DNA from 3 places in the Luteibacter flocculans genome. Region 2 is predicted to be linked to each of the others. Evidence: predicted binding sites of a transcription regulator. Region 2 holds the regulator's gene; each other region holds the start of a gene.
The links. The regulator FliA, encoded in region 2, starts transcription of late flagellar genes. The targets are predictions, from matches to a motif close to TAAAGTTTNNCNNNCNNNGGCCGATAA.
Positions count from the first base shown of each region.

Region 1 (7,658 bases), 590 kb from region 2:
CCCGGCATGCCGATGTCAGGCGCATTCTGGGTTTCCCCCTCCTCTGCCAGACGTCGTAGCAGCGAGGCGACGTCGAGCAGCAACAGCGTCGTCTCCCCGGGTATCTCGGCGACTTCATGCATGTCCTGCCGCAGTTCGTCATTCAAATGAAGAGCGATCAGGGCCGGGACCAACAGCTTGTTGGACGGTTCGATGCTGGTGATGCTACGCACGGCGTCGACGACCAGGCCGTATTTGTGCCCTGCATGTTCCACGACGAGGATGCGGGTGTCTTCCGTCTCGACGAATGGCTCCATGCCGTACACGTGGCGCAGGTCGATCACGGTGATCAGCGCGTGGCCGGTGTTGAGCACCCCGCACACGTACGGCGAAGATCCGGGCGGGCTGACGAGGGGATCGTGTGCACCGATGACCTCGCAGACCTGGTCGAGTCGCACCGCCATGGGGCGATCGAGATCGAAGGTCAGCCAGGTTTCCCGTTGAGTCTTGCGGCGGGCGTCACTGGAGCGTTCCTCCTCGTCGGTCACGAGGTACAGGTCATGGTGGCCCTTCGCGAGGTGCGCCATGTAGGGGTTGGCAAAGAGCGCGCTGGTGCTGATCAGGATCAGGTCGCCTTCGCCGGTGTCGCGTCGGCTGATGACGTTGGCGAACAAGCCGATCTGTCCGCGTGTCGGTGGCATGGGCAGCAGCTGCGCCTCTGTGTGCGCCACGATGCTGTCGATGTCGTCGACGAGCAGACCAAGGTAGAAACCCTTGTCACGAAGCACGACGATGCGGCGCATGTCCTCAACGTCGGATGCGTCGGGTGAAGCCAAAGACGAGGCTTCGAGCCCCAGGAAGCTGGACACATCCAGCACCGGCACCGGCCGGTCGCGCAGGTTGAACCAGCCGCGGCAGACGGAATCGGCCAGCACCGAATGTTCCAGCTCCGGGACTCGTACGATTTCATGGATGGCATCCATGGCTAGCGCCATGTGACGACCGGTCACATGGAACGAAATGACCTTGCTGACCTTGCGCAAGGCGCTGCGTTGGCGCGCCTGCAGAGCGAGCAGGGCGCTGTTGGCCTGCGGAACGCCGGGGAGGCGAACGAGTGCTTCCGCAGACAGCACTTGGATGATGCGCTGGTCGAAGTGAAAGGCCCCGGCGATCAGGGCGCTGGCGTTCGCGCCGCTATCGAAGCGCACGATCTGGCTGCTGGCGAGGCGGAGCATCTCACCGGTATGGTCGAAGGTTACGCCGAGCAGGCTCTGGTCGGCTTTGATGATAGCGACGCGACGATTCGCCTGGTCGCCAACGGCAGGCTGACCAAGGAACCGGGCCAGGTCCATGACCGGAATCATCATGTCACGGAGCAGGAACAGACCGAGGACATAGTCCGGTGCGAGAGGGATCTGCGTCATGCCTGAGGGGAAGCTCACCACTTCCTGCAGGACGTCGATCGGCAAGGCCAGTTCGAACTCGCCCAGATGGAAGGTGCCGAACAGTTGCACGTTGGCCTGGGCGCCGGGGGCGATATCTAGCGAAGGCATTTCCACGGTGAATTCCTCTAAATGACGCGTTCGAAACTGCGGACAACGAAGCGTTGCGTATCGCAGTGGATGCTCAGCTGCCTGCCGACGTGACCGCCGGTTTCCGTGTGAATCACGCGAATGCCCGCTTCGGCCAACAGACGTTGTGCTGTCAGGGCGTTGCTTTCGCCGATGCCGCCGTGAAGGATGGGCCGCGTGTGCGGCATCATGAAGGCACCGCCTGCGACCACGGCGTCCAGTTCCGAGTAGTGATCCGCCGTGGCACCGATCGATGCCAGCAACGAGGGGATCGCATCGGTGACGTACTTTGCGGAGAGTTGCGTCGAGGGGACGGCGGATTCAGGAAGCAGGCAGTGGGCGAGCGCACATACGCCACGCTGTGGCCAAAGAATGCCGATGCCCACGCATGAGCCCAAGGTGCTGCGCAGGATCTGCGCGCCCTTGCCCGATCGCACCTCACACATACCCACGTAGACATCCAACGTGCTCATCATGCTGTCTTCGTATTTCGATAGATCAGCGGCTGCTCGTACGTGAAGCCGCTGCGGATGCGGTGCAGCGACTCCGACTCCCCGATGATCAGGGTGGACTCAGGTGCCATCGCGCGCCTTACGCGCTCCACGACCGCCTCTTGGCCCGGTTCATCGAAGTAGATCAACACATTGCGCAGAAGGACGAGATCGAAGCGCGTCGGTTCGGTCAGATCCTGATAAAGGTTATGGGGGCGAAACGTCAGGTGTGCCTTCAGTGCAGGGCGAGCGGTATATCCGTCGCCCTCGGGCACGAAGTAACGCTCGACCATCTCAGGGCGACTCGCCTGCAGCCCCTTGGCGTTCCGGCCTGCGTAGCTCCCTGCGGCGGCGACGTCGAGCACCGCTCGCGAGATATCCGTGGCGAGAATGCGGTAGCTGAAGTCCGGGTGCTTCTGGCGAAACTCGTTGGCGAGCATCGCCAACGAGTAGCCCTCTTCGCCCGTGGACGCGGCCGCCGACCAGATCTGCATCGTGGCGCCAGAATGCGCCGCGTGCCATCGAGGAAAAAAATGTTCCTCGAGGTACTGCCAGATACGCGGAGTACGAAAGAACGACGTCTCGTTGGTCGTGACCAGATCGATGAAACAGCCGACTTCGTGCTTCGACCTGCCCAAGAGGGCCAGGTAGGCTTCGTAGCCCGAGAGCTGAAGCTCCTGAAGGCGCCGACGAAGCCTCCCGTGCAGCATCGTCCACTTCCGCTCGGCCATCACGATGCCGGTGTGCAGGCGTACCTGCGCGAACAGCGCCTCGCGAATGGAGGGATCGACGGCGGCTTCCCGATCGAACATGGCGGGTCAGGTCGCGAAGTCGTTGACGGTGGTGTTCAGTTCCACGGCGCCTTCCATCAGCGAGCCGCAGGCGCGAGCGATGCTGTCGCAGGTGGAGGCTGTCTTTTCGGTCTCCTCGGCAATGTGCTGCACGGCGCTGGCGACCTCGCGCGCGGCAACGGCTTGCTCTTCGGCACCGCACGAAATCTCCGACATCGCCTGCGTGGTGCTGACGACGCCGAACAGGATCTTGTCGAACGCCTCGGAGGCTTCCTTGGCGATCAGGCTACCCTGGGATGCGCGCTTTGCGGACTCGTTGATCAGCTTCGAGATTTCCTTGGAGGCCTGCGACGACCGCTCGGCAAGCTTGCGTACCTCATCGGCGACGACGGAGAAGCCGAGGCCATGTTCGCCGGCACGTGCCGCTTCGATCGCTGCGTTGAAGGCGAGGAGGTTGGTCTGGCTGGCGATCTCGCCGATGACCTTACTGATGTCACCGATGTCTTCCGACGACTTGTTGATCAGCTCCATCGCTTCGATGGACTTGCCAAGCGCCTTCGCGCCGCGCTCGGCTTCCTGCTGGGTGTCCTTGGCCAGCCGATCGGCGTTCTGCGAATTGCTGGCGATCGAACTGATGGATGCCGTCAGCTCCTCGATGGTGGCGTTCATCTCCTCCACGGTCGCGCCGAGCAGCTGCGCACCGGCGGCCATCTCATTGGACTGCTGGGCGATCTGGGTGGAGGCGGTGGAGAAGTCCGCGGCGCGGCGCTTCACCAGTTCTTCCAGTTCGCCCTGGAAGGTAATGTCCGCAGCAAACTTGACGATCTTCCGCAGACGCCCATTGCCGTCGTAGATCGGGTTGTAGCTCGCCTGCAGCCAGACCCGGCGACCGCCCTTGGCGACACGGCGATAACGGCCGCGATCGAATTCACCGCGACGCAGCCGTTCCCAGAACTCGGCGTACTCGGCGCTGGCGGTATAGGCGTCGTCGCAGAGCTTGCGGTGATGCTGGCCGACCAGCTCGTCGAGCGAGTAGCCGACTACCGCGAGGAAGTTCGCGTTGGCGGAAATGACATGGCCGCTGGGATCGAATTCGATTACGGCCTGCGACTTGTCGAGCGCCGTCATCTTCCCATCCAGCTCGGCGGTCTTATCGATCAGGGTGCTGATATCGGTCGCGAACTTGACGATCTTGTAAGGCTTGCCATCGCGGTCGAACACCGGGTTATACGAGGCGCTGAGCCAAACCTCGCGGCCGTCCGCGGCGATGCGCTTGAATTCGCCGACCTCCGGATGTCCCGCGCCAAGCCGCTCCCAGAGTTGTTGGTATTCGTCCGCGGCGACGAAGGCCGGCTCGCAGAACATGCGGTGATGCTGTCCGATCACCTGGTCGGCCGTGTAGCCGAGCGTATTAAGAAAGTTTTGGTTCGCCGCAAGAATGTTCCCCTGCAGGTCGAATTCGATAATGGCCTGAACGCGGTGCAATGCATCGCTCGTGGCCTTGAGGTCATTCACTTCTTGAGCGGCATTTGCACTTGCATTGCTGGCCATTTTCTTTCCCCGTCGCGTTTCGTTAGTGCCTACGGAGTTATCGCCGCAAAAACGGCAAACTTTAGGGCTATCTCGCTGATGAAAAAGGAGAAAGCCAAAGATAAGGTAAGTGAAGACGGTAGGCCGCGAACGGGAGTACTTGGGACTTAAATCTTCGGCGAACGCCAGGGAAAAAAGCTATTGGAGCGAGGCAATGATTTAATGCTTTGACAGTAATTGCATGGCGACGCATTCACGGCCTGGATCACATCGCTACGTCATTTCGGTGGGCTACCCGGACGGTGCGGACGATAAAGTGCGTTTTTCTTTTAATTGCTGAACGGATCCCAGCGTTTCAGCGGCGCGAGACGGCGTCTCCCGCCGTCGGCGACCTCTGTGGCTACTGGCGGCTTGAGCCGTACCGACCTGTCAATCGCGTCACTCGCATCGCTGTGCTTTCGCTGTGCCACATGTTGCTTGCTCAATCTGTAATCGCGTCGACGCCGCTGCAGCGACTTCGCTTCAAATCCTCGCTCACGATGCTCTGCGCATGGGAGCCATCGCTGGGCCGAATGTCATGCCTGCATCGACCACAACCTCACCGAATCGGTGAGGTTGTGAGATGTAGTGTGCGTGACAACCACACTTCAGTTCGGTGAATGTCGCCGCTTCAGGGGACAACATTGGGGTGGGTAAAAGATGGGGACGAAGACGACGTGTGTCGCCAGCCATAACGAGCGGACGCGTGCCGCCATGTGGCGTGCAAAAGTATTGAGTGCAGCCATTTGTGCCGGCCTGGGCTACAGCATGTCAGGCCATGCGCAAACGGTCTGCAGTGACAGCCAAGGTGCCGCCGCAGGCACGGCAGTGGCGGCGGACGGCACGGCTTGCGGACATAACGCCTCTGCTATTGGCGACGGAAGCACTGCCTTCGGTGATTCCGCTCTCGCGAATGGCGACCACGCCGCAGCATTCGGCGGTGGTGCGATCGCCAACGGCTTGAACGCCACCGCTCTTGGCGTCAACGCACTCACCAACAGTGATGGTGCGATGGCGGTGGGTGCTTCGGCAGTCGCAACGGCCGCGAGCGCCTTGTCGCTGGGCACGGCGGCACAGGCCCTAGCAGCCAACGCCGTGGCGCTGGGTGCCGGTTCGGTAGCCGATCGGAGCAATACCGTATCGGTCGGTGCCAGCGGCGCCGAGCGTCAGATCACCAACGTCGCGGCCGGCACGTTTGCCACCGACGCGGTCAACCTCGCACAACTGACTGATGCGACCCACACGTCAAGCACATTCTTGAGCGTGGGCGATGCCAATGGCGACGGCGCACCCGCCGTGACCGATGGCGATGGTGCGGTCGCGCTAGGTCGGGCCGCGTGGGCATCCGGTTCGGAATCGGCGGCGTTCGGTGCCGCAGCGCTTTCGCAAGGAAACGGCGCAACGAGTCTCGGTAGCGAGGCTGTCGCTGCCGGCAACCTCACACTCGCGGGTGGCTACGGCGCCTCTGCGACTGATGTGAACGCGGTAGCGCTCGGCGGCAACGCCAGTGCCAGCGGCGTTGCGTCCCTGGCGATCGGCGGACGAAACGAGACGGCAGACGGCACCGCCATCTTCACCGGTACATCGAACACGCAGGCATCGGGTGTGGCGTCCATGGCAGTCGGCGCGGGTGCCCGGGCCACCGGCATTTATGCTGGCGCGGTGGGCGCCGGCTCGTACGCGAGCGATCGCTCCGCCGTCGCGGTGGGCGGTGTGGTGGATGTGCTGTACGACGAGTTGGGCGAGGGATTCGATGGCGTGAATCTGCAGGCGACGGAGGCCACGGCGCGTCTTGCCAGCGCCTTCGGATCGGGCGCCCAAGCGACGGAGTACGCATCCACGGCCGTAGGCACGATGGCTTCCGCCTCCGGCATTCGTTCGATTGCCATGGGTTACAAGACGACTGCCACCGGCTACGACGCAACGGCCGTTGGCGATCGCGCTGCAGCCACTGACGATTGGGCTACCGCACTCGGTGCAGGCAATACGGTCAGTGTGATGCGAGGCACGGCGGTCGGCACTTTCAATTCGGTCTATGCAGACAGCGGCGTCGCACTGGGTTACGGCAATCTGGTGGCGGGGGCTTACGCGACCGCGATCGGCTATGGCACCGGGGCTCAAGCAGACGACAGCGTCGCCATCGGCCATCAGGCCTTCGTCTGGCATTCGGGTCTTCCCGTGGATGACCAGCCAGCGGTCCCATTCTCCAATGACGTAGCCATCGGCTCGAATTCGGAAGTCTTCGGCAGCAACTCCGTTGCTTTGGGGCAGGGTGCCAAGGTGGGCAACAGCATCTTCTCGTCGGGCGATCCGAAGATCGTCAACAACAGCGTCGCCTTGGGCGCAGGTTCCATCGCGGATCGCGACAACACCGTCTCGGTCGGCAGCAGTGGCGGGGAGCGTCAAATCACGAACGTGGCGGCGGGCGATCACGACACCGACGCCGTGAATCTTGCGCAGTTGCGTGCAGTAGCAGGAAACGTGGGCGACCTCGCCAACGGCGCCGTGACCTACGACGACAGCACGAAGGCAAAGGTAATCCTGGGCGGAGCGTCGGGCACCGTGATCGACAACGTCGCGGACGGGTCCCTGGTTTCGACAAGCCGTCAGGCGATCAACGGCGGCCAGTTCAATCAGGGCCTGTCCACCCTGGCAAACATCATCGGTGGCGGCACGATCGTCGATCTCACAGGTCACCTGGGTGGCTTCAAGGTGTCGGTGCTCGGCCAGGATTACACCTCGATTGCCGGTGCGATTGGCGCGCTCGACACAGCAGTGAATTCGCTCTCGCACGGTGTCGCGCCTTCCGTGGCAGGAGGCATAGCCGTGGGGCAGGGAGCCGCTGCAGTCGCCACGTCGTCGGTATCGGTGGGTGACGCGTCGCGCGCTGGCGGACAGATGGCGACGGCGGTCGGCTCTCATTCGCTGGCGTTCGGCCCTGGCGATACCGCAGTGGGTGGCGGAGCGAATGTGGGTGCGGATCAGAGCACCGCGGTTGGCGCCAACGCCACCATCGCGGCTTCAGCACAGAACTCGGTTGCCGTCGGCGCTTCGTCTTCCGTGCAAAGCGCTTCGGGTACGGCGTTGGGCCAAGGGGCAGCAGTGACCGCAACCGGCGCCGTGGCGCTCGGTGCGGGCTCGGTCGCAGACCAGGCCAACACGGTATCGGTCGGCAATGCCACCACGCAGCGTCGCATCACGAATGTGGCGGCGGGCCAGGCGCCCACGGATGCGGTCAACCGTCAGCAGATGGATGC
Region 1 is NZ_CP063231.1:2,490,795-2,498,452, reverse strand. It holds gene IM816_RS10580 (chemotaxis protein CheW) at 1-1,532, opposite strand, end outside; gene IM816_RS10575 (chemotaxis protein CheD) at 1,550-2,026, opposite strand; gene IM816_RS10570 (CheR family methyltransferase) at 2,023-2,853, opposite strand; gene IM816_RS10565 (methyl-accepting chemotaxis protein) at 2,860-4,383, opposite strand; gene IM816_RS10560 (YadA-like family protein) at 5,116-7,658, shown strand, end outside.
Region 1: IM816_RS10565 (methyl-accepting chemotaxis protein) is a predicted target of FliA. The motif match lies at 4,421-4,447, and genes of this name have one in related genera.

Region 2 (7,658 bases):
GCCGACCCGGCACCTGGGTCACATGCTGGAAGGGGAGTGCGGCATCGAAGACCTCATCCTGCAGGCCGCACACGGCCTCAAGGTGATCCCCGCCACGTCGGGCGCGCGTCGCATGGCGCAGCTGCCGAACATCGAACACGCGGCGGTGATCCGGGCATTCGACGAATACCCGCTGGCGCCGGAGTACCTGATCGTCGACACGGCGGCGGGCATCTCGGACAGCGTCTCCATGTTCGCTGCGGCCTCGGACGAGGTGGTGGTGGTGGTCTGCGACGAGCCGGCCTCGCTCACCGACGCCTACGCGCTCATCAAGGTCATGAGCCGCGAGTTCGCGGTTAACCGCTTCCGCATCGTGGCGAACATGGTTCGCCACGCCCAGGAGGGGCGCCAGCTCTTCGAGAAACTGTCCCGGGTGACCAATCGTTTTCTCGATGTTTCCTTGGATTTCATGGGCATGGTTCCGCACGACGAGTACCTGCGCCAGGCGATCCGCCGCCAGTCGGCGGTGGTCGATGCCTGGCCCAGCAGCCGGTCGGCGGTCGGATTCAAGAATTTGGCCAGGTCGGTCGATACATGGGGTGAACCCGAACCCCGTGCACAGGGCCGTATTGGCTTCTTCGCCGAACGGTCCCATCAGGGGGGGGGGCTACCACTGTGAGCGTTGCGACCGAATACCTTGAGATCACGCGCATCCCAGCGGATGAACTGGTAAAGACCCACGCGCCGCTGGTGCGCCGAATCGCCTATCACCTGATGGGCCGGCTGCCGCCAAGCGTGGATGCAAACGACCTGATGCAGGCCGGAATGATCGGACTGCTTGAGGCCGCAAGAAATTACTCGCCGACTCGCGCGGCCAGCTTCGAAACCTATGCGGGTATCCGCATACGTGGCGCCATGCTGGACGAACTGCGCAAGACGGATTGGACTCCGCGCTCCGTCCACCGGAAGTTGCGCGAGGTCGCGGAGGTGACGAGGCAGATCGAAAACGAGACGGGTGGCGACGCCGAAGACGCGGAAGTGATGAAGCGGCTGGGCATCGACGCCATGGAATACAACCAGATCCTGGCGGACGCGGCGAGCGCGCGGTTGTTGAGCCTGACGGCGCCCGAAGGCGACGAAGGCGCGGCGATCGACGTGGTCGACCCGGACGCGGCCGGTCCGGAAGGTACGTTCGAGCAGGAAGGCCTGCGTGGCGCACTGGCGCAGTCCATCGACGGATTGCCCGAGCGCGAGAAGCTGGTCATGTCGCTGTACTACGACGAAGAACTCAACCTGAAGGAAATCGGTGCGGTGTTGGGAGTGAGCGAATCGCGGGTATGCCAGATCCATGGCCAGGCCCTGATTCGACTCCGCGCACGCATGTCGGGCTGGAAAGACAAGCAGTGACGGCACCCGTAGTGACGTCGCCGAAAAAGAACACGCGGTAGCAAGGCGGAGAGAACGTTTTGGACAAGAACATGAAGATTCTCGTGGTGGACGATTTTTCCACCATGCGACGCATCGTCAGGAATCTGCTGGTGGAGCTTGGCTTCACCAACACCCTGATCCAGGAAGCCGAAGACGGTAATGCCGCGCTGGCGATGCTGCGCGCGCAGCCGTTCGACCTGGTGGTCACGGACTGGAACATGCCGAACATGACCGGCATCGACCTGCTCCGCGCCATTCGCGCCGACGCCGCCCTGAAAGCCATGCCCGTGCTGATGGTGACGGCGGAGAACAACCGCGATCAGATCATCGCGGCTGCACAGAGCGGCGTGAACGGCTACGTCGTCAAGCCCTTCACGGCGGTCACGCTGAAGGAAAAACTCGACAAGATCTTCGAACGACTCGCCGCGGCCGCGGGCTAAGGAACGACCATGAACACCGTGATTTCCCCTGGCCACGACGTGGCGCCCGAACTGCGCGAGCTGCTGGATGCGAACGATCCCGCCTCGGTCGAGGAGGCCCTCGATCGCCTCCTGCGCAGCCGTGAACAGCACCTCTTCATGGCGCTGGGCCACTTGGCCCGCGACCTGCACGAATCCGCGCGCCGGCTTGCCGCCGACATCTCGCACGATGGTGTGCCGGGCAACATGAGCGATGCGCGCAAGCACCTGCGCGACGTGCTCGAGATGAGTGCCCAGGCTGCCCATCGCACCCTCGATTTCAGCGAAAAGCTGCGCCCGCAGGCACAGGCGCTCGCCCGCCAGGCCGACGAGGTGCTGGTGCTCGATCACGCCGACCCCGCCTTCGCCACCAGCGCCACGGCGCTTGCCGTGCGCGTGGGCGACTTCGCCCAGAGCTGCGACATCGGCTTTGGCGAAATGGTCGAGGCGCAGTCCTGGCAGGATCTCTCCGGCCAGCGCGTGGCGCAGGTCGAAGCGTTCATGGCCAAGGTGGAATCGTCGCTGGTGGAGCTGGTGCGCCTGACCGGCACGCTGGCCGGTGGTGCCGCGCCTGCTGCCGAAAAGGTCAGTCAGGACGAAGTGGACCGCCTGCTCAGCGAATTCGGCTTCTGAGCGCCCTATGAGCGTGGAGCTGGACAACGAGCTGCTCAACGTCTTTTTGATCGAGGCGCGCGAGCTGCTGGAAAGCCTGGGCGAACAACTCGTGGACCTCGAGTCCTCGCCCGGCGACGTCGACCTGTTGAATGCGGTGTTCCGCGCGTTCCACACGGTGAAGGGCGGTGCAGGCTTTCTTGGCCTGAACCCGATGGTGGAGCTGTGCCATCGCGCCGAAGATCTGCTCAATGAAGCCCGCAACGGCGCGATCGTGCTCAATGCCGGTTTCATGGACGCGCTGCTGGAATCGCTCGATCTGCTCAACGACATGATGCGGGCCGCCGATGGTGGCCTGCCAATTGAAGCTGCGCCGCGCTCGTTGCTCGACCGCCTGCTCATTCCCGGCCGCGCTGCCACAGCCCCTCCGGTGGCCCTGGCGCCACCCACCGCCGCGCCAGTCAGTGCGGCGCCCACTTCGCGCGCCTACGATCCCATCGAAGACGAATTCGAGGCGATGCTCGACGCGGCGCGCAATGAGCGCGAGCCTACTCCGGCATCGTCTGGCCCGATCTCCGACGACGAATTCGAAGCGCTGCTGGATTCCCTCTACGGCACCGGTGCTCCCGGTGCCGAAGGCGCTGCGAGCTCGCCGAACCCGGCACCGGCACCCGCCGCTCCTGCCGCACCTGCTGCGACGACTGCCGATCCGAACGCGATCAGCGACGACGAATTCGAAGCCTTGCTCGATAGTCTGCACGGTACCGCGGCACCGGGTGTCGTCCCAGGTGCTGCCGTGATTGCTGCTGCGCCGGCACCCGCACCCGCACCCGCTCCGCCGCCGACACCCGCGGAACCGGCACCCGCCGCTCCCGCGGCGCGCGCCGCAGCGCCGACGGAAAAGCGCACCGCGTCCACTGCCGACACCACGGTGCGCGTCGATACGCATCGTCTCGACGGGCTGGTGGATGCCGCGGGCGAACTCGTCCTCGTGCGTAACCGCCTCACCAATCTTGCGCCGCGCGGCACGAACGACCCGATGGAGCGTGCCATCGGCGAACTCGAGCGCGTGGCCGAAGACCTGCAGAACGCCGTGCTGCGCATGCGTATGCAGCCGGTCGGCAAACTGTTTTCGCGCTTCCCGCGCATCGTCCGCGATCTGGCTCGCCAGCTCGGCAAGGACATCGAACTGGTGACCGAGGGCGAAGAGACCGACATCGATCGTACGGTGGTCGAGGCCCTCGCCGATCCGCTGGTCCACCTGCTGCGCAATGCGGTGGATCACGGCATCGAGATGCCCGACGTCCGCGCTGCCGAGGGCAAGCCACGCAACGGTACCGTGCGCCTCGCTGCGGGTCAGTTCGGCGACCGCATCGTCATCACCGTGACCGACGACGGCAAGGGCATGGACCCCGAAGTGCTTCGTCGCAAGGCGGTAGAAAAAGGGCTGATGGATGCGGAGCAGGCGGCGCGTCTCGACGAGCGCGAATGCTACGAGATCGTGTTCCGTCCCGGCTTCTCCACGGCCAGTCAGGTCTCCGACATCTCCGGTCGCGGCGTCGGTATGGACGTCGTCAAGACCAAGATAGTGGAACTCGGCGGCACGTTGTCCATCGATTCGCGCGTGGGTCACGGCAGCACGGTGCGTCTCTCCGTTCCGCTTACCCTCGCCATCCTGCGCGTCCTCATGGTGCGCGTCGGCCATCGGCTGCTGTCGTTGCCGCTTTCCAATGTGGCGGAAGTCTTCGAGCTGGCTCCCGGGCAAATCCAGGAACTCGACGGCCGTGTCGTTGCTGCGCATCGGCAGCGCGCCCTCCCGCTCGTCGATCTCGGTCGCTGGGCGGGCGCGGCGGGGAAGGGCGGCCACGTGGTCGTGGTGCAGATCGGGCATCAGACGCTCGGCTGCCTCGTCGATGAAGTGCTCGGCCGCGAGGACGTCATGGCCAAGCCGCTGGGTCCGTTCCTCAAGGACGTGCCGGGTATCGCCGGCGCCACCATCACGGGCGATGGCCGTATCTCGCTGGTGCTCGACCTCTCCGGTCTTGCCGATGACAGTGGGCAGGTGCTGCCCTCGCTGAGGATGGCTGTCTGACATGGATCTCGTGAGCGTCGTCGGTACGATCCTGGCCTTCGTGGTCATCATCGTGGGTACCATCCTCAAGGGCTCGAGCCTCGACGCCCTGTGGAATCCCGCCGCCTTCGTCATCGTTTTCCTCGGTACGTTCGCGGCACTGCTGGTGCAGACGCCCGGAGCGGTCCTCAAACGCGCCTGGAGCATGCTGCCCTGGGTATATCGGCCACCGGATATCGAATCGGAAAACCTCGTCAGCCGCATCGTCGGCTGGAGCGAGATTTCGCGTCGCACGGGCCTTCTTGGCCTCGAGCCTTCGATCGAGCGCGAGACCGACCCCTTCATCCGCAAGGGTCTGCAACTGCTCGTGGACGGCACGGAGCCGGATGCGATGCGTTCGGTGCTGGAAGTGGAAGTGCTCGCGCGCGAGCACACCGACATCGAGGCGGCCAAGGTCTACGAGAATGCGGGCGCCTATTCCCCCACGATGGGTATCATCGGTGCAGTCATGGGTCTCATGTCCGTGATGCAGAACCTCGCCGAACCGAGCAAGCTGGGCCACGGCATCGCCGCGGCCTTCGTGGCCACGATCTACGGTATCGGCCTTGCCAATCTGCTGGCTCTGCCCATGGCGTCGCGCCTGAAGGGCCTGGCGCGGCAGCGTTCGCAGATGCGCGAGATCCTCGTCGAGGGTCTGGTTTCCATTGCGCAGGGTGACAACCCGCGCCATATCGAAAGCAAGCTGCAGGGTTTCCTGTCGTGAAACGCAGGCACCAGGAAGAACACATCAACCACGAACGCTGGGCGATCCCTTATGGCGATCTGATCACGTTGCTGCTCGCGCTGTTCGTGGTGATGTACGCGGTGTCGGCCGTGAACGAAACGAAATTCCGCGTCATGGCGCAGTCGATCAACGAGGCCTTCAACGGCACCGGCAAGGTGATCGAGCCGATTCGCGAAGCCACACCGGCGGCACAAGTACCGTTGCCGAACCAGTCGCGTGCGCCGGCTGCGGCCCCCATCGCACGGATCGACGTGCCCATCCCGCCGCGCAATCTGCCTCTTCCCGGGCACGAAGGCGCAGCGACGGAGCGTCAGGAGGCGGCGAACGTCAACACTGCCACGGCCGCGAACACCAGCGTGGGCAAGACCGAAGACGCCAGCCTCAGCCAGATCTCGGACGAAGTGAAACGGGCGATGCGTCCGTTGATCGACAAGAACCTCGTCAACGTGCGGCAGACAGCCGACTGGCTCGAAATCGAAGTGCGCACGGACATCTTGTTTCCCGTCGGCGTTGCCAAGCTCCAGCCGCCTGCGGAAGATGTGCTGCGCAAACTGGCGGGCATTCTCGGTCCGTTCCCGAATGCGATGCGCATCGAGGGCTATACCGACAACACGCCGATTGCGACGGCGCTGTTCCCTTCCAACTGGGAGCTGTCGGCCGCGCGCGCGGCGACCGTCGCGCGTCTACTCACGATGTCGGGCGTCGATCCGCACCGGGTAGGCATCATCGGCTGGGGCGAGTTTCGGCCGAGTGCAGACAACGCAACCGAAGACGGTCGCAATCGCAATCGTCGCGTACTCATCGTGGTCATGAGCGACAAGGCCGCACCGGCCCGGTTCTACAGCGATGCGGACCGCGTCGATCTCACGGCGACGCCGGTCGGCCAGCATGCCGCCGCCGCGAGCAGCGTGTCGTCGACGGAAGCGAGCCGGGGTGCCGCCGCTCCGACGGCCGGTGCCGCGCGATTCGCGCCCTCGGCGGAGGCGCACTGATGCGCATCTGGGCGATATCCAATCAAAAGGGCGGCGTGGGCAAAACCACCACCACGGTGGCGCTTGGAAGCCTGTTGGCGCAGTCCGGTCAACGCACCTTGCTGGTCGACATGGACCCGCACGCATCGTTGTCCGGCTACATCGGCGTGGAAGGCGGGGCACACGGCAGCGTGTACGACCTGTTCGGCGTGGGCGGCAACCCGCTTCCCGTGCGCACGCTCGTTCACGGCACGAAGTGGGACAGGCTCAGCGTGCTACCGGCATCGGCGGCCATGATTACCCTCGATCGTCAGCTCGGTACCCGTCCGGGCATGGGTCTTGTGCTGACGCAAGCGCTGGCTGAACTCGCGCCCGATTTCGACCATGTACTGTTCGATTGCCCGCCCACGCTGGGCGTCCTGATGGTCAATGCACTGGCGGCGAGCGACCGGCTGCTCGTGCCGACGCAGACCGAAGCGTTGGCGCTGGCCGGCCTCGAGCGGATGCTGCGCAGCCTGTCGATGATCGAGCGCTCCCGTGGCAAACCCATGCCGCGCACGATCGTGCCGACGCTTTACGATGCCCGGACGCACGCATCTCGGGCGTGCCTCGCGCAATTGCGTGAGCAGTACGGCGATGCCGTGAGCCAGGTTGTGATTCCGACGGATACGCAGATCCGAGAAGCCAGCGCGGCCGGCGTGCCGTTGGCGTCGTGGCCTGCCGCGCGCCGTGGCGGCTTGGCGTATCGCCAGTTGCTCGACGAACTGCTGGCCCTTCCGTCCGCGTCTGTGACGGACGCTGCCGCGTGATGCGTACCATGCACGACGCCGAACAGCTCGTCGCCGACTACCTCGCGGAGCTGCTGACGCCGGCTGCGCATGCCGTGCCTGCACCCGCGCCATCGTCCGACGTCAAGGTCGTGGCGATCGAGCCGTGGCGCGGCAGCGTCGCCACGGCGGAAAAGGCTTGCCGCTATCTGCTGTGCGTGGCGGCGGGCGTGAAACTCGCCGTACCCATGGACGACGTGACGCATCTGCTGCCGATGCCTCCGTTGACCCCGCCGAACATCACGAACCCCATCTGCCTCGGCCGCTGGCGGCATCCCAGTGGCGAAGCCCGGGTAGTCGATCTCGCGGCCGTGCTCTCTCCGGACATGGCGGGCGCACCGGTGACGACGCTCGTGATCCTGCGCGACCGCATCTGGGCGCTGGCCTGCGTGGTCGACGAGGAGACGGTGGACATATCTCCCGACGCCATCCAGTGGCGTGACGGTGCGACCACCCGCCCCTGGCTGGCGGGTATGTCGCTTGAACCGAAGTGCGGCGTGGTAGGTACCACGGCGTTGATCGAATGGC
Region 2 is NZ_CP063231.1:3,085,223-3,092,880, reverse strand. It holds gene IM816_RS13320 (P-loop NTPase) at 1-658, shown strand, start outside; gene IM816_RS13315 (RNA polymerase sigma factor FliA) at 655-1,386, shown strand; gene cheY (chemotaxis response regulator CheY) at 1,446-1,847, shown strand; gene IM816_RS13305 (protein phosphatase CheZ) at 1,857-2,498, shown strand; gene IM816_RS13300 (chemotaxis protein CheA) at 2,506-4,569, shown strand; gene IM816_RS13295 (flagellar motor protein) at 4,571-5,311, shown strand; gene motD (flagellar motor protein MotD) at 5,308-6,324, shown strand; gene IM816_RS13285 (ParA family protein) at 6,324-7,112, shown strand; gene IM816_RS13280 (chemotaxis protein CheW) at 7,112-7,658, shown strand, end outside.

Region 3 (7,658 bases), 1.9 Mb from region 2:
ACGGAAAGCGACACGAACAACTGCCACAGGAGCGATTTACGTTTCACCGGAGGTCTCGGAGGGCTGCGGACGGCGCGGTACGCTGAACCGAAGCGTGACCAGAGCGACGTCGCTGCACGAAGCGGGTAGGGAGGCTGACCGGCTCGCATGGTGGCACAGCTCGTATCGCCGTCGCCTTCCCTCGGTGGAGCGCCACCTCCCCTAAAGCTTTCCCCGACAGGGCCGATAAGCCCATCGAACGACCCCAAGGCGATGTGCGCCAAGGGTCCCAACGGTACGGACGATGGCGAAGAAATCCTCCAAAGACGCCCCTCGCGCCCCGCTGGCGCTGGATGCCGACCTGCGCATCGGCGCTGCGCCCGCGCTGCGCGAAGCCCTGCTGGGTGCGCTGGCCGCGGGCGAGGCCATTCAGCTGGACGGCAAGGCGGTGACCCAGATCGATACGGCCGGGTTGCAGGTGCTCGCGGCGTTTTCGCGCGATGCCCGTGCCGCCGGTCTGCCGGTCGCCTGGACCGGTGTCAGCGATCCCCTCCGGCGCGGCGTGTCCGTGCTGGGTCTTCATGCTTTGATCGAACTGCCGGCCGAAGCCGGCGTGAACTGAAGGTGCTCCCATGGCAAAGATTCTTGCGGTAGACGATTCGGCTTCCATGCGCAGCATGGTCGCCTTCACCTTGCGTGGCGCGGGCCACGACGTGGAAGAGGCCGAGAACGGCCAGGCCGCGCTCGATACCGCCGGTAACCACAAGTTCGACCTGATCCTCGCCGACGTGAACATGCCGGTGATGGACGGTATCTCGATGGTTCGCGAGATTCGCACGCGTCCGGGTTACAGCGGCGTGCCGATCCTCATGCTGACGACCGAGTCGAACCCCGAGAAGAAGATGGAAGGCAAGGCGGCCGGTGCGACCGGCTGGCTGGTGAAGCCGTTCGATCCCGACCAGCTGCTGGCCACCGTCGCCCGCGTGCTCGGTTAATTCCCTTCGCAAGACGTTCCGGTAATCCAGGGTCCACCATGTCCAAAGTCGATCTGGCGCAATTCCACAAGGCGTTCCATGAAGAGAGCCTCGACGGTCTCGACGCCATGGAGCAGGCCCTCCTCGCGCTGGACGAGGGCTCCGACGATCCGGAACTGATCAACGTCGTGTTCCGCGCTGCCCATTCGATCAAGGGCGGCGCGGCCACGTTCGGTTTCACCGACGTTGCCGCGTTCACCCACGTGGCCGAGAACCTGATGGACGAGGTCCGCAGCGGCCGCCGTCCGATGGAAAAGGCCGTGGTGGAACTGCTGCTCCGCTCGGGCGACACCGTGCGCGACATGCTGTCCCTGTCCATGGCAGGCCAGCCGGCCGCCACGGCAGAGAGCCAGGCCTTGCTCGCCGAACTGTCGGCGATGGTGTCCGGCGGCTCTGCCGCGCCGGTCGCCGCCGCGAAGGCGGCCGCTCCCGCAGAAACCGTCGAGGGCTGGGACATCACGTTCCGTCCGTTCGATTACTTGCTCAAGACGGGCAACGATCCGGCGCGCATGTTCCGCGAGCTTGGTGCCCTCGGCCCGCTGCGTGTCGAATGCGACCCCAGCAAGCTTCCCTCGCTGGCCGACATGGACGCCTCGTCGTCCTACCTCGGCTGGTCGCTTCATCTGGACGCCGGCGCCAAGCGCGCCGCCGTCGAAGGCGTGTTCGACTGGGTGGACGGCGATTGCGAGCTGAATCTCGCTCCTCGTATCGCTGCCCCGGCACCCGCATCGGCCCCTGTCGCCGCGCCCGCGGCACCGGCCGCGCCGCGTGCCGTGCGCGATCCGGCTGCCAACAGCGAGGCCAGTTCGGTCCGCGTCGGCATCGAAAAGATCGACACGCTGATCAACCTCGTGGGCGAGCTGGTCATTACCCAGTCCATGCTCAGCCAGTTCCAGGACGGCGTGGACGAGTCGCAGCTGGAAATGCTGCGCGATGGTCTGGCCCAGCTCGGTCGCCACACGCGCGAGCTGCAGGAAAGCGTGATGAGCATCCGCATGCTGCCCATCAGCACGGTGTTCAACCGCTTCCCGCGCCTCGTGCGCGACCTGGCGCAGAAGCTCGACAAGAAAGTGGTGCTCGACCTGCGCGGCGAGACCACCGAACTCGACAAGACCGTGCTCGAGAAGATCGGCGATCCGCTGGTCCATCTCGTCCGCAACGCCATCGATCATGGCCTGGAAGTACCGGCCAAGCGCCTTGCCGCCGGCAAGGGCGACACCGGCACGCTGCGCATGGAAGCCTTCCATCGTGGCGGTGCCATCGTGGTTGAAGTGGCGGACGACGGCGCTGGCCTGAATCGCGAGGCCATCGTCGCCAAGGCCGTGCAGCGCGGCATCATCGCCTCGGGCGACGGTATGTCCGACGACGCTGTGGCGGAACTGATCTTCGAGGCCGGCTTCTCCACGGCCGCCGCCACCACCGATCTTTCGGGGCGTGGTGTGGGCATGGACGTGGTCCGGCGGAACGTGATGGATCTGGGCGGCACCGTCGCCATCCGCAGCACGCATGGCAGCGGCACCACCTTCACCATCACGCTGCCACTCACTCTCGCCATCATCGACGGCCTTACGGCGGCGGTGGCGGAAGAAACCTACATCGTGCCGCTGGTTTCCATCGTGGAATCGGTGCAGGTGCAGCCCGACAGCGTGCGCAGCGTGGTCGGCGGCGGCGAACTGTTCCGCTTCCGTGACCAGTGGTTGCCGATCGTCCGCCTGTTCGACGTGTTCGGCTGCGAGGGCAAGCGTCCTCCGGTGGACGAGGGCATCGTCATCGTGGTGGAGGGTGAGGGCACGCGCATCGGCCTGTTCGTGGACGAGTTGATCGGCCAGCAGCAGGCGGTGGTGAAGTCCCTGGAGGCCAACTATCGACGTGTGGCGGGCGTGTCCGGGGCGACGATTCTCGCCGACGGCTCCGTGGCGCTCATCGTCGACGTGGCCGGCCTCGTACGCATGCAGGCGCGTCGCAAGGCCGCCTGACGAACGATGTAAGGAAGCGCCGCAAGGCGCTTCATATTCCCCCTCAAGTCCCCACGGCCACGGCCGATACCCCTTGAGAAGGGGTCCCGGACCGCCACTGATCCGACGTGGGAACGACATGAACCAGCCATCCAGCACCAATACCGCCACGCCCGAAGAGGCTGCGCAGTACCTCACCATCAACCTCGGCAACGAGGAATACGGCATCGATATCCTTGCCGTTCGCGAGATCCGTGGTTGGACCGCGGTCACGCGCATCCCGCAGGCGCCGACTTACGTGCTCGGCGTGCTGAATCTCCGCGGCGCCATCGTCCCCGTCCTCGACCTGCGCCTGCGCTTCGGTCTGCCGCGCGAGGAATACACCGTCACCACCGTCTGCGTCATCGTCATGGTCGCCGGCCGCCAGTTCGGCGTGGTGGTCGATGCGGTGTCCGACGTGGTCGATGTCCTGCCTGGCGCGGTGCGTCCGGTGCCCGACATGGGTACCACGGTCGACACCGAGTATCTGAAGGGCCTGACCTCCGTGGGCGAGCGCATGGTGCTGCTCCTCGACGTGGATCGCCTCCTGCAGCCGCAGGACGCTCAGATGCTCGAAGCCGCCCTGGCCTCGTCGGATGTGAAGGCCGTCGCCTGAGCTGTCGAACGCCGATAGCCGCCAAACCCTCACTGGCTTGCCCTTGTCGCCCTTGCCGATTGGAATCGTGATGAAGAAGTTCAAGTTCAAGATCCCCGCCTTGACTGTCCGTGGCCGCCTGTACGGCGTCGTCGGCATGCTCTCCTTGATGCTCATTGGCGGCGCCGCCATCGGCCTGGGCGCGCTGCACTTCCAGAACGAAGGCATGCGCCGTATCTACGAGGAAGAAGTCGTCCCGGCGGAGATGCTCGCACGCATCAATCAGATGTCGCTGATGTCGTTCGTGGTGCTCGGCGAGGCTGCCGCCAAGGTGGGCAGCCCCGACCAGGTGAAGCAGAAGGTCGCCGAATTCCAGAAGTTCCAGGACGAGACGAACAAGGCCAAGGCCGAGTTCGTGAAGGTGCCGATGTCGGCCGACGTGAAGAAGCTCTACGACAAATGGCAGGCCACCAATAGCGACTATGATCAGGCCAAGTCGGACATGGTCGATGCGCTGAACGAGGGCGACCAGGGCGCATCCGACGTGCTCGAACTGCAGGTTCGTCCGTTGTTGATGGACCGCCAGTCTCATCTTGGTGCGTTGATCAAGATGAAGGGCGACGAGGCATCCAGCATCTATGCCGCGGAGTCCTCGCAGTACAAGATGGTCCGCGCGATCTGCGTCGCTGCGTTGTCGATCGGCCTCGCGCTGTCGCTGCTGATCGCGGTGCTGGTCGTTCGCTCGATTCTGCGCACGCTGGCTCAGACCGTCGCCGTCGCCCACCTGATTGCCGAGGGCAAGCTCGGTCACGACATCCAGGTCACGCGCAACGACGAACTCGGCCAGTTGCAGGGGGCGTTCCGCGCGATGGACGAGCGCCTCAGCGCCATCGTGTCCGAAGTGCGCCACGGCGCAGGCTCGGTCAGCACGGCCGCGCAGCAGATTTCCCGCGGTAACGACGATCTGTCGCAGCGTACGCAGGAACAGGCGTCGAGCCTCGAGGAAACGGCCTCGTCGATGGAGGAAATGACCTCCACGGTGAAGCAGAACGCCGAGAATGCCAGCCACGCGAACCAGCTGGCGCGCGGTGCCCGCGAGCAGGCAGAGCAAGGTGGCGCGGTGGTCGCGCAGACGGTCGTCGCCATGCGCGAGATCAACACCTCCAGCAAGAAGATTTCCGACATCGTCAGCCTGATCGACGAGATCGCCTTCCAGACCAATCTGCTGGCGCTGAACGCGGCGGTGGAAGCGGCGCGTGCGGGCGAGCAGGGTCGCGGCTTTGCGGTGGTCGCGACCGAGGTGCGCAACCTCGCGCAGCGTTCGGCGAATGCGGCCAAGGAGATCAAGGGTCTCATCAACGACAGCGCGAGCAAGGTCAAGACGGGCTCGGAGCTGGTCGACCAGTCGGGCAAGGCGCTCGCCGAAATCGTGGAGAGCGTGAAGAAGGTGACCGACATCGTCGCCGAGATCGCTGCTGCCAGTTCGGAACAGTCGGCCGGTATCGATCAGGTCAACCACGCCGTGCTGCAGATGGACGAGATGACACAGCAGAACGCGGCGCTGGTGGAAGAATCCGCCGCCGCGGCGCGCGCCATGCACGAGCAGGCGACCGAGCTGAGCCGTCAGGTCGCGTTCTTCCAGATCTCGGGCCATGCGTCCCAGGCGCCGGCTGCCAAGGCCGCGCGCAAGGATGCCGCCAAGGAAGAAATGGAAACCGTCTTCGCTGCCGTGCGCAGCGCCCCGGCGCCTCGTGCGTCGCGCCAGGCGGAACCGGCCGACGCCGGCGCCTGGAAGGAGTTCTGATCGATGAATGCGCTCGTCAACCACGGCGAAGCCGCCGGAATGGCGGGCGCCGGAGGGCCTAACCTCGGCGAAGCCGAGTTCGCCTTCCTTCGTGAATTCGTACTGCAACACTGCGGCATCGCGCTCGGCGATCACAAGCGGCAATTGGTCCAGGGGCGTCTGCTACGCCGCCTGCGCGCGCTGGGTCTTCCCGGTTTCGGCGCGTACTGCGACCTCCTGCGCCGCGATCCGGCATCGGAGCTGGGCGAGTTGGCGAGCTGCATCAGCACGAACGTCACCTCGTTCTTCCGCGAGATGCATCACTACGACATGCTCGTGGACGAACTGCTGCCGCGTTGGCTCGAAGAGAAGCGCGGCGGTGGCCGGCTGCGCATCTGGTCCGCCGGTTGCTCCACGGGCGAGGAACCGTACGCCATCGCGATGGTGCTCGCCGAAGCGATCGAGCGAACAGGCAGCAGCGTGGATGCGAAGATCCTCGCCACCGATCTGTCGCCGCAGGCACTGGAAGCCGCGCGCAAGGGCGTCTATCCGGTGGATCGCCTCGGCGGTGTGAGCGATGCGCGTCGCAAGCGCTGGTTCCTGCGTGGCGAAGGCTCGTTCGACGGGTATGCGCAGGTGCATCCACGTCTGCGCGAGCTGGTCACCATCCAGCCGCTGAACCTTCTGCACGAGTGGCCGATGCAGGGTCGCTTCGATGCGATCTTCTGCCGCAACGTCGTTATCTATTTCGACAAGCCCACCAAACAGCGTCTGTTCTCGCGCTATGCGGGCATGCTGGAAAGTCGCGGTTACCTGTTCCTCGGGCATTCGGAGTCGATGTACGGCCTGTCCGACGACTTCGACCTCATCGGCCGCACCGTCTACCGGAAACGCACATGAGCGATGCGTACGCGATTCAGCCTCGTACCTTCGCCGGATTCGATCCGAAGAGCGTGCTGCCGGGCTTCGAACACGTGCGCCGTTTCTGGGATCCGGCGCAGGAAGTGGTCACGGTCAAGATCCTGCCGGGCGAGTACTACGTCAGCGTGCAGGAGGAAATGATCTCCACCGTGCTGGGCTCGTGTGTCTCTGCCTGCGTGCGCGATGCGCGCCGCCGCATCGGTGGCATGAATCACTTCATGCTGCCCGAGCCGGCAGGCGAGCGGGACGGCTGGAGTTCCACCGTGGGTCGTGCCGCACGCTACGGCAACGACGCCATGGAGCAATTGATCAACGCGATCCTCAAGGCCGGCGGCAAGCGCGACGACCTCGAGGTAAAGATCTTCGGCGGCGGGCGTGTGCTCGCCACCATGACGGACATCGGCCAGCGCAACATCGCTTTCGTGCAGCGCTACATCGCCACGGAAAAGCTGAAGCTCTGCGCGGCCGACGTGGGCGACATCTACCCGCGCCAGGTCCAGTTTTTTCCGGTGAGCGGCAAGGTGCGCGTGCGCCAGCTTCGCTCCATGCACGACCACAGTCTGGCCGATCGCGAGAAGCGATACCTCAAGCGATTGGCTGACGATCCGATAACGGGAGAGGTGGAACTGTTTTGACGCGTCGCGTCGGCAGACCACCTTGTCATTGTCATCCTGTCGGTTCGCCGACGTGACCGTCCTTCCACCGAGTTGCTAGAACCCATGCAGAAAGTACGCGTTCTCATCGTCGACGATTCGGCCCTGGTGCGTAAGGTGCTGTCGACCATGCTCGAGTCCGATCCGGGCATCGAGGTGGTGGGCACGGCCGCGGACCCGCTGATCGCGCGGGAGAAGATCAAGCAGCTCAATCCCGACGTGCTCACGCTGGACGTCGAGATGCCGCGCATGGACGGTCTCACCTTCCTAGAAAACCTGATGCGCCTGCGCCCGATGCCGGTGGTGATGGTGTCCACGCTCACCGAGCGCGGCGCCGACGTCACGCTGCGCGCGCTGGAACTCGGTGCGGTCGATTTCTTCACCAAGCCGTCGGCCGACCTCGCCAACACGTTCATGGAGCACGCGCCGGAGATCTGCGCGAAGGTGCGCCTGGCCGCCGGTGCGAAGCCGCGCGAGCGCAGCTCCGTTGCCAAGCTGGACGTGGCGCCGCGCCTTTCGGCCGACGCCGTGTTGCCGCGTGCTCAGACCGCAGGCAGTCGCGGTGGTACGCGCATCATCGCGATCGGTGCATCCACCGGCGGTACCGAGGCCATCCGTGTCGTGCTGGAGGCCATGCCGCCGACCGCACCGCCGATCGTCATCACCCAGCACATTCCCGCCGCCTTCAGTGGCCCGTTC
Region 3 is NZ_CP063231.1:1,208,337-1,215,994, forward strand. It holds gene IM816_RS05140 (sensor histidine kinase) at 1-47, opposite strand, end outside; gene IM816_RS05145 (STAS domain-containing protein) at 284-601, shown strand; gene IM816_RS05150 (response regulator) at 612-974, shown strand; gene IM816_RS05155 (chemotaxis protein CheA) at 1,013-2,989, shown strand; gene IM816_RS05160 (chemotaxis protein CheW) at 3,108-3,623, shown strand; gene IM816_RS05165 (methyl-accepting chemotaxis protein) at 3,694-5,406, shown strand; gene IM816_RS05170 (CheR family methyltransferase) at 5,410-6,285, shown strand; gene cheD (chemoreceptor glutamine deamidase CheD) at 6,282-6,941, shown strand; gene IM816_RS05180 (protein-glutamate methylesterase/protein-glutamine glutaminase) at 7,026-7,658, shown strand, end outside.
Region 3: IM816_RS05160 (chemotaxis protein CheW) is a predicted target of FliA. The motif match lies at 3,033-3,059, and genes of this name have one in related genera.